Regions from separate parts of the Paraburkholderia hayleyella genome, predicted to be linked through region 1. Evidence: predicted binding sites of a transcription regulator. Region 1 holds the regulator's gene; the other holds the start of a gene.

Region 1 (3,409 bases):
CGCCGTTCGTTCCTGAGGACGATGATTTTCCCGGGTTGCTCTCCGAGCCTGCCGCGCGCGCAGGAGCCGATTTGCGCGAGGTTCGCTTTGGATAAATACGTCGCGGACCAGGCTGAAGGATTGCGCCGGATGCTGGCCCATAGCCGCTCGCGCGTTCTCGCGGTGGTCAGTGCAACAGCGGGTGCAGGGAGCACGACGGTTGTCGTCAATCTGGCGGCGGCGCTCGCGCTCCAGGGCAAGGATGTGCTGGTGCTTGATGAGAGCGTGGGCGGGTTATCGGTGAGCGCGATGCTTGGAGGCTTGCGCGGTGTGGGCCAGGCGAATGCCGTGCTGAATGGCGAAGCCGCCTTGGAGCAGGCTGCGGCACGCCATGCGCTGGGCTTTGCGGTGCTGGCGGCGCCTCATTGCATGACGGGCATGAGGGGCATGACGGGTGAGCCCGATGCATCTGCGGCAGCCATGGCGCCACGTTACGACGCCTTGCTGAATGGGGCGGCCGATATCGTGCTGATTGACGCCCGGCTCGACGCGCACGGCTCGCTGTCCGGGCTGGCATTGCAAGCGCATGACGTGATGCTTGTCACACGCGTAACAGCCGCTGAGATCACCGAAACCTATGCTTGCCTGAAGCGTTTGCACTACGTGCATGGGCTCGCCCAGTTCCGGGTGCTGGCCAATCACGTGCAGCGCGCAAGCAACGCGCAAACCGCTTTCCGTAATCTCGCGGCTGTGGCGGGCCGCTATCTCGGCATCGCGCTGGGAGATGCCGGCCACATCATGAACGATACGCAGATCGCACGGGCTCTGGCGTTATCGCGTTGTCTTGTGGAGGCGTTTCCGTCGACGCTGGCCGCCGCTGCGCTGCGTCAGCTGGCGGCCATCTTGATGCACTGGCCGCAACGCGAGACGTCACTTTTGCCTCATAGGCATCACGCAGAGATTGCCGTGAGCCCGCCACGGCACGCTGGGCAACCGCTCGCGCGGCACGCCTGAGGCCGCGCGGCATACGAACCAGGGGAAGGGGAGCACGATGTACAACGCTCAGGGAAAAATTTCCCAGGCTGATGTTCTAACTCAGTACGCACCCCTTGTGCGTCGGCTGGGCTTGCAACTGGTCGCGCGCATGCCGGCGAGTGTTGATCTGGACGATCTGATTCAGGCGGGGATGATCGGGTTGCTTGATGCGGCGACCCGTTACAAGGAAGACCAGGGCGCGCAGTTCGAAACTTACGCCAGCCAGCGGATTCGTGGCGCGATGCTCGACGAGTTGCGCAGTAGCGATTGGCTGCCACGCAGCTTGCGGCGCACTTCGCGCGAAGTCGAACGGGCGGTGCAAAAGGTCGAACAGCATGCGGGACGTGCCGCGAGCGAAAGTGAAATCGCCGATCACCTGAAGATGCCGCTGGATGAATACCAGACGCTTTTGCAGGAATTGCATGGCAGCCAGTTGATCTATTACGAGGACTTCGACCGCTCCGCTGAAGATGAGCCGTTTTTGGACCGTCATTGCGTGGACCGGGCCGATCCGCTTTCGGCATTGCTCGACGAGAGCTTGCGCGAGGCGCTGGTGGAAGCGATCGAGCGCTTGCCGGAGCGCGAGAAGCTCCTGATGTCGCTCTATTACGAACGCGGTATGAACCTGCGGGAAATTGGCGCGGTGATGGAAGTGAGCGAATCGCGCGTGTGCCAGTTGCATAGTCAGGCGGTTGCGCGTTTGCGCGCCCGGCTGCGCGAGGTGGCCTGGGTGAGTGCGGCTGCTTGAGCGTGGCTGCCTGAGTGCCTGCCTGAGCGCAGCCGCTCGGGACAGCACGGTGTTTTACAGCAGCATCGAGATATCTACCCAGGCAATGCCGGTGGTTTGCGCGTGATTCGGATGTGCCATGCAGAAGATCAGCCGTTTGCCATCCGGGAAAAACTTCGCGTGTTGCGCTTCGCCGAGAGCGGGGTCCGTCACCTGGGTGACGGTGCCTTTTTCGATGTTGTAGAGATAGAGCGCATAGCCCTTGCCGCCTCGGCCCGATTCGAAAACGATCGTGCGGCCATCGGGCGACCAGGCCGGAGCCCGGCCTTCGTGCGCCGAAGAGTACGCGCTGAGCGAGGCTGCGGTTTCGAGTGGCGAGCTCACGTAAGTGCCATTTTCATACTTGTTGATGAAAATGTAGTTTGCGTCCTGGTTGTAATGGCTCGACGGATTGCCGGGACTTGACCAGTTATCCACGATGGGCTGTCCGGCAAAAACAATTTGCGGCAAATCATTGGGCCCGATGGCCGGCATGCCGCCATACAGTGGAGCCCCTGTGCTCGCACTCGTGCCGCTGATATCAAGCGCGGCTGTCGCGCCGGTGCGATCGAAAACGGTGTTGCAGGGCTTGTGCGTGGCAGCGGGCCCGCTATTTTCCGCGACCAGCAAACTGCCATCGAGACTCCATTGTGGGTAGTCGTAGCCTTCCGTGCCGTTGAGCTGACGCGTCGTGACGCCATTGGCATCGACAATCCAGACGTGAATCGCATCGCCGTTTTTCATGCCGCTGAAGGCTACTTCGTTGGTGCGCCAGCACCATGCCGGACGCGTTTGCTGCATATCCGGGGCGTGGGCATCGAGTAAAAAGCGCACGGGCGTAGCCGCTGCATCGAGGTGGTTGAGCTGGTATAGCTGGGTCGGCCCGCCGCTAGCCTCGGAGCGCTCGAAAATCACAACCTCACCCGTCGCATTGATGGCGGGACGGTAATCGATCTTGCTGGTGTCGGTGGTCAGGAAATTCACGGCCGGAAAAGTGACTATCGGAGGATTGCCTCCATTGCCATTATTGCCACCGTTATTGCCGCCATTATTGCCACCGTTGTTGCCGTTGCCGCTATTGCCATTCGTCGAGGGCGTATCGACTTCACCGCCGCATGCCGCCAGCGTTGATAACCCCGCCCACGCCAAAAAATTTCGTCTTTTCATTTCTCTTCACCTGATCTGTCCGCTGACGCGCTGAGTGGCATGGGCGGCTATGTAGTGATCACTGCGCGTGAGGCGTTGTGCTCATGCTCCGTGACTGCTGTAACAAATCGCGTGAAAAGGTTCCGTTTTGCGGCAATCAATCGGGTTTACGCTCGCTCGGCGTGCGATGTCAGTGCGATGTCATTTCGCCGGGATGCGGCCGTCGGGGCCGTAAAGCGTCGTGGGCTCGGGCCGGACCACTTGCAGCGCGGCTAGCGCGCGGGCGTTGTAGTCCATGCGAGTGGCGATCAGCGCGCCATTGACAAGGTTTAATCCGCGGGCCTGTTCGATGGCTTCTTTCATTCGCGGCCAGAGTGCACCCAGCCTGGCATCGGCGCGGGCCGCCTGTTCCAGGCCCTCACGTCCCGCCGCAAAACCCAGTGCGGAGAGTTGCGCGTCCCGGGTTTGTTCCAGCCGGGCGAG
Region 2 (3,409 bases), 840 kb from region 1:
TGCATCATAAGCCAGCGGGCGCTGAAACCGCCAGTTGGGCCTGCTTTTCACATGCAAGGCGCATGGTTTTCATACCTGTCAGCAAATGCAACGTTGGGTAACAGTGTCAGGTTTTCTATGAACTTCGCCGGCGAACGGTTAGTCTCTAGGGGGCCTGCTGCATCCCGCCGCAGGCTTGGCCTTAGGCCAGGCGGCCAATCTGGCGCAAACGTTTTCATCGATTCATGCATTTGCGCCAGATTGGCTGCCTGCGCCCTACAACATAGAGAGGATTCCCATGACTCAGATTCGCTCGCTGCTGATTGGCACTGCCCTGACCGTGTTCGCTACCACGGCTGTTTTCGCTCAGACGGCCGCCCCGGCTCAGCCTGGCGTGACGCCCGCGCCGCAGTCGGTGGTCGCGCCGGGATCAACCGATCCGCTGGTGCAAAAGCGCGATGCGGATGCGCAGGCCAACGCTGAATACAAGGCCTCGAAAAAAATCTCGAAAGATCATTACAAGCAGCAGGTACACAAGGCCCAGCAACACCGCAAAATCGAGAAAAAAGCGGCAACCAGCGAAATGAAGGAACAGATGCAAGCGGTACCTGACCAGGTACCGGCGCAAACCGCGCCTGGCGTGCAATAAGCCGCGCTGGCTGGAACGCGCTGCTGCAGTCAATAGGCAACAAACGTAGTGGGTTGGCCCGGTGCCGTGTTGGCCCGGGCCACTGTTTTGGGTGGCGCCGGGTCAATGACGCAGGGCGCAGGACGAAGAATCAAGTGCCAGGCGTCTTCGCGGGCGCCGGTGCGGTGAAAAGCTGGCGCAGCCACGCCGCGAGCCTGGTGAACACGTCGTAGGGCTCTTCGATAAAAATTTCGGGTTTCAGTAGCCGCAGATATTCCATGACTTGCTGCGCTTCCTGCTTCTGAAACAAACCATGCGATACGCCAAGCCGCAGTAGCCCGCGCAGTTCGCCCAGTTTTTCGCGGGCGGTGCTGCCCACACTGGTTTCGCATGCGACCTTCGCTTCGTATACCCGTTGCCGCAGCGCTTCCGTGAGACGCCATGCCGGCGTTTGCATGTTTTCTTCCAGTACCTGAATGTCTTGCACCGATTGCCGGATCTGGGCGGCAAGCGGCTCGACAAGCGTGCCATCGGCCTGCGCTTCGTTGACGATCGCCGCGGCCCATGCGTGGCACTGTTGAGCCAGCATCTCCGGCGTCCACTCCGGACGAGCGGCGAAACCAAAGCCAAATTCACCCGCCTGGCGCATCAGGATGGTGACGACGTCCGGAAACTCTTTTTCGAGCGTGCGCTTGGCCCAGGCATAGTGGCCGTTCTGGAGCATGTGTTGCACGGCGTGCTCGGTCAGCGGCACCATGTTGTCGAGCAGTTTGGCGCGTAGAAAATCTTCGAAGGAAGGGGTGGCGAATTGCGGATCGAGCTTGAGCGATACCCGGACAAAAGCCTCGAAGTCCCGGCGCAGCGACTTGATGATCTCGTCTTTAAGTGAAAGGGTGATCTGGCCCATGAACTTGGTTCCCGGTGGTCGTGGCTTGCGGCCTGGGCCTGCGCGTGCCTATGGTTCCTGCGTCAGGCCCGGCCCAGAGGACAGCCTTCAACGATATATCGGCGGGAGGCCGTGAAACTTGAACGCGGCATGTGGGGCCAGCCTCTTGTCGGTCTCTTGTCGGTCTCTTGTCAGCCTCTTGTTGCGCGGTCTGGCCCTCCGCATCGCTTCGTTGCTGGTCGATTAGCGCAGAACCAGGCCTTGCCACGCGAAAAACACCGCCAGCCCCAGCGCGATGGTCAGCAGCGGGCGGCGTGTCAATGCGCTGACCAGCACCGCCGCCAGCGCACCGACAAGCTGCGGATTGCGCCAGGTGAGTTCCGCTTCTGCGCCATGCGGGGCAACCGTCATCGGGACGATGATTGCCGTCAGCACGGTGACGGGCACGAAACTGAGCGCGGTGCGCAGCAGTGGAGGAAATACCAGGCGCTCACCTAGCACGAATACCGCCGCGCGAACCAGCCAGGTGATCAGCGCCATGCCGAGAATCAACAACACATAGTTCATGGTGCAGACTCCGTTGCTGGAGCTTGGGCGGGGTGCCGCCAGGACAGCACCACCCCAACGATCACACCTGCTAGCACCGCGCCGAGCAAGCCGAGCTTGTAAGGCCAGCCCTGCCAGCAAAATGCCAGCACGCCCGCCGTCGCGGCAGCCGCCAGATAGCGCAGCGCGACGAGCTGTGGCACGACGATGGCGATAAAGGTGGCCACCATGGCAAAGTCGAGCCCGAGCGATTGCAGCCCCGGAAATGCGGCACCAAACAGAAGGCCCGCCAGCGTCCAGATTTGCCAGTTCACATACATCGAAACGCCGGAGCCGAGAAAATAGTACGGGCTGACAGGGCCGGGTGGATGTCGCCGGTAATGAGCCCACGCCACGGCGAAAACCTCATCGGTCAGCAGCCCGCCGAGTACCCAGCGCCAGCGCAGCGGCAGATGCGAGACATACGGCGACAGGGTTGCGCTGTAGAGCACGTGACGCAGATTGATGACCAGGGTGGTGGCGAGAATCACGGCGAAGCTGGCATGACTGGCAATCAGGCCGAGCGCGATGAACTGGGCGGACCCGGCGAACACCGCAAGCGACATCAACTGTCCTTGCCAGAGATGCAGCGGCCCGGAGGCGACGAGCGTGCCGAAGATCATGCCGAATGGCGCCGCGCCGACGATCATCGGAATCGTATCGCGCGCACCTGCAGTGAATTCATGCCAGCGGCTGGGTGAGGGGGAGGCCAAGGGATGTGTTCCTGAGCAAAAAGTGGGCAAAAAGAGGGGGCCGGCACGACCCGTGGTGCTTGTGCCGGGTTACTTCAATGGAATGGGCGTGGCCGCCGGAACAGGCACGGCGCTGACGCTATTTTTTGCGCTGCCGCTGATCACACGGTCGCTATAGGTCAGATAAACCAGGGTATTCCGTTTGGTATCCACCACCCGCACGACATGCAGTGTCTTGAAGATCAGCGACATGCGTTCGGAGAACACCACCGACTGTTGCCGAAGTGGCCCGGCGAAGCTCAGGGGCCCGACCTGGCGGCAGGCCAGCGATGCCTCGGTCGGATCTTCTGCGATGCCGAGCGTGCCCTTGACGCCACCCGTGCGCGCCCGTGAGACATAGCAGGTGACGCCTGTGACGAGCGGATCATCGTAGGCTTCGACCACGACGCGGTCGGAACCCATGACGCGGAAATGCGTGTTGACGCTGGCGAGTTCTTCGCTGTGGGCGAAGGAAAGCGTAAAGGCTGTGGCGGCTACGGCAAGCGACAGGCGGAACAGGGGGGCTTTCATCGGGATGTCGGAAGGAAAAGCGTCATCGTATACCAGCGATGACGTTGTTTGACATGTGTGCCGGATGGC

The links. The regulator FliA, encoded in region 1, starts transcription of late flagellar genes. The targets are predictions, from matches to a motif close to CTAAAGTTTNNNNNNNNNNNGCCGNTA.
Region 2: a site for FliA is predicted at 1,611-1,637, ahead of GH657_RS05605 (DUF4088 family protein). Genes of this name have one in related genera too.

The regions. Positions count from the first base shown of each region.
Region 1 covers NZ_QPES01000001.1:388,453-391,861, forward strand. Annotated here, with positions in the region: gene flhF (flagellar biosynthesis GTPase FlhF) at 1-95, shown strand, start outside; gene GH657_RS01745 (P-loop NTPase) at 88-993, shown strand; gene GH657_RS01750 (RNA polymerase sigma factor FliA) at 1,031-1,762, shown strand; gene GH657_RS01755 (TolB family protein) at 1,817-2,947, opposite strand; gene GH657_RS01760 (flagella synthesis protein FlgN) at 3,128-3,409, opposite strand, start outside.
Region 2 covers NZ_QPES01000001.1:1,227,007-1,230,415, forward strand. Annotated here, with positions in the region: gene GH657_RS05600 (hypothetical protein) at 278-628, shown strand; gene GH657_RS05605 (DUF4088 family protein) at 759-1,514, opposite strand; gene GH657_RS05610 (AzlD domain-containing protein) at 1,737-2,060, opposite strand; gene GH657_RS05615 (AzlC family ABC transporter permease) at 2,057-2,728, opposite strand; gene GH657_RS05620 (CreA family protein) at 2,861-3,340, opposite strand.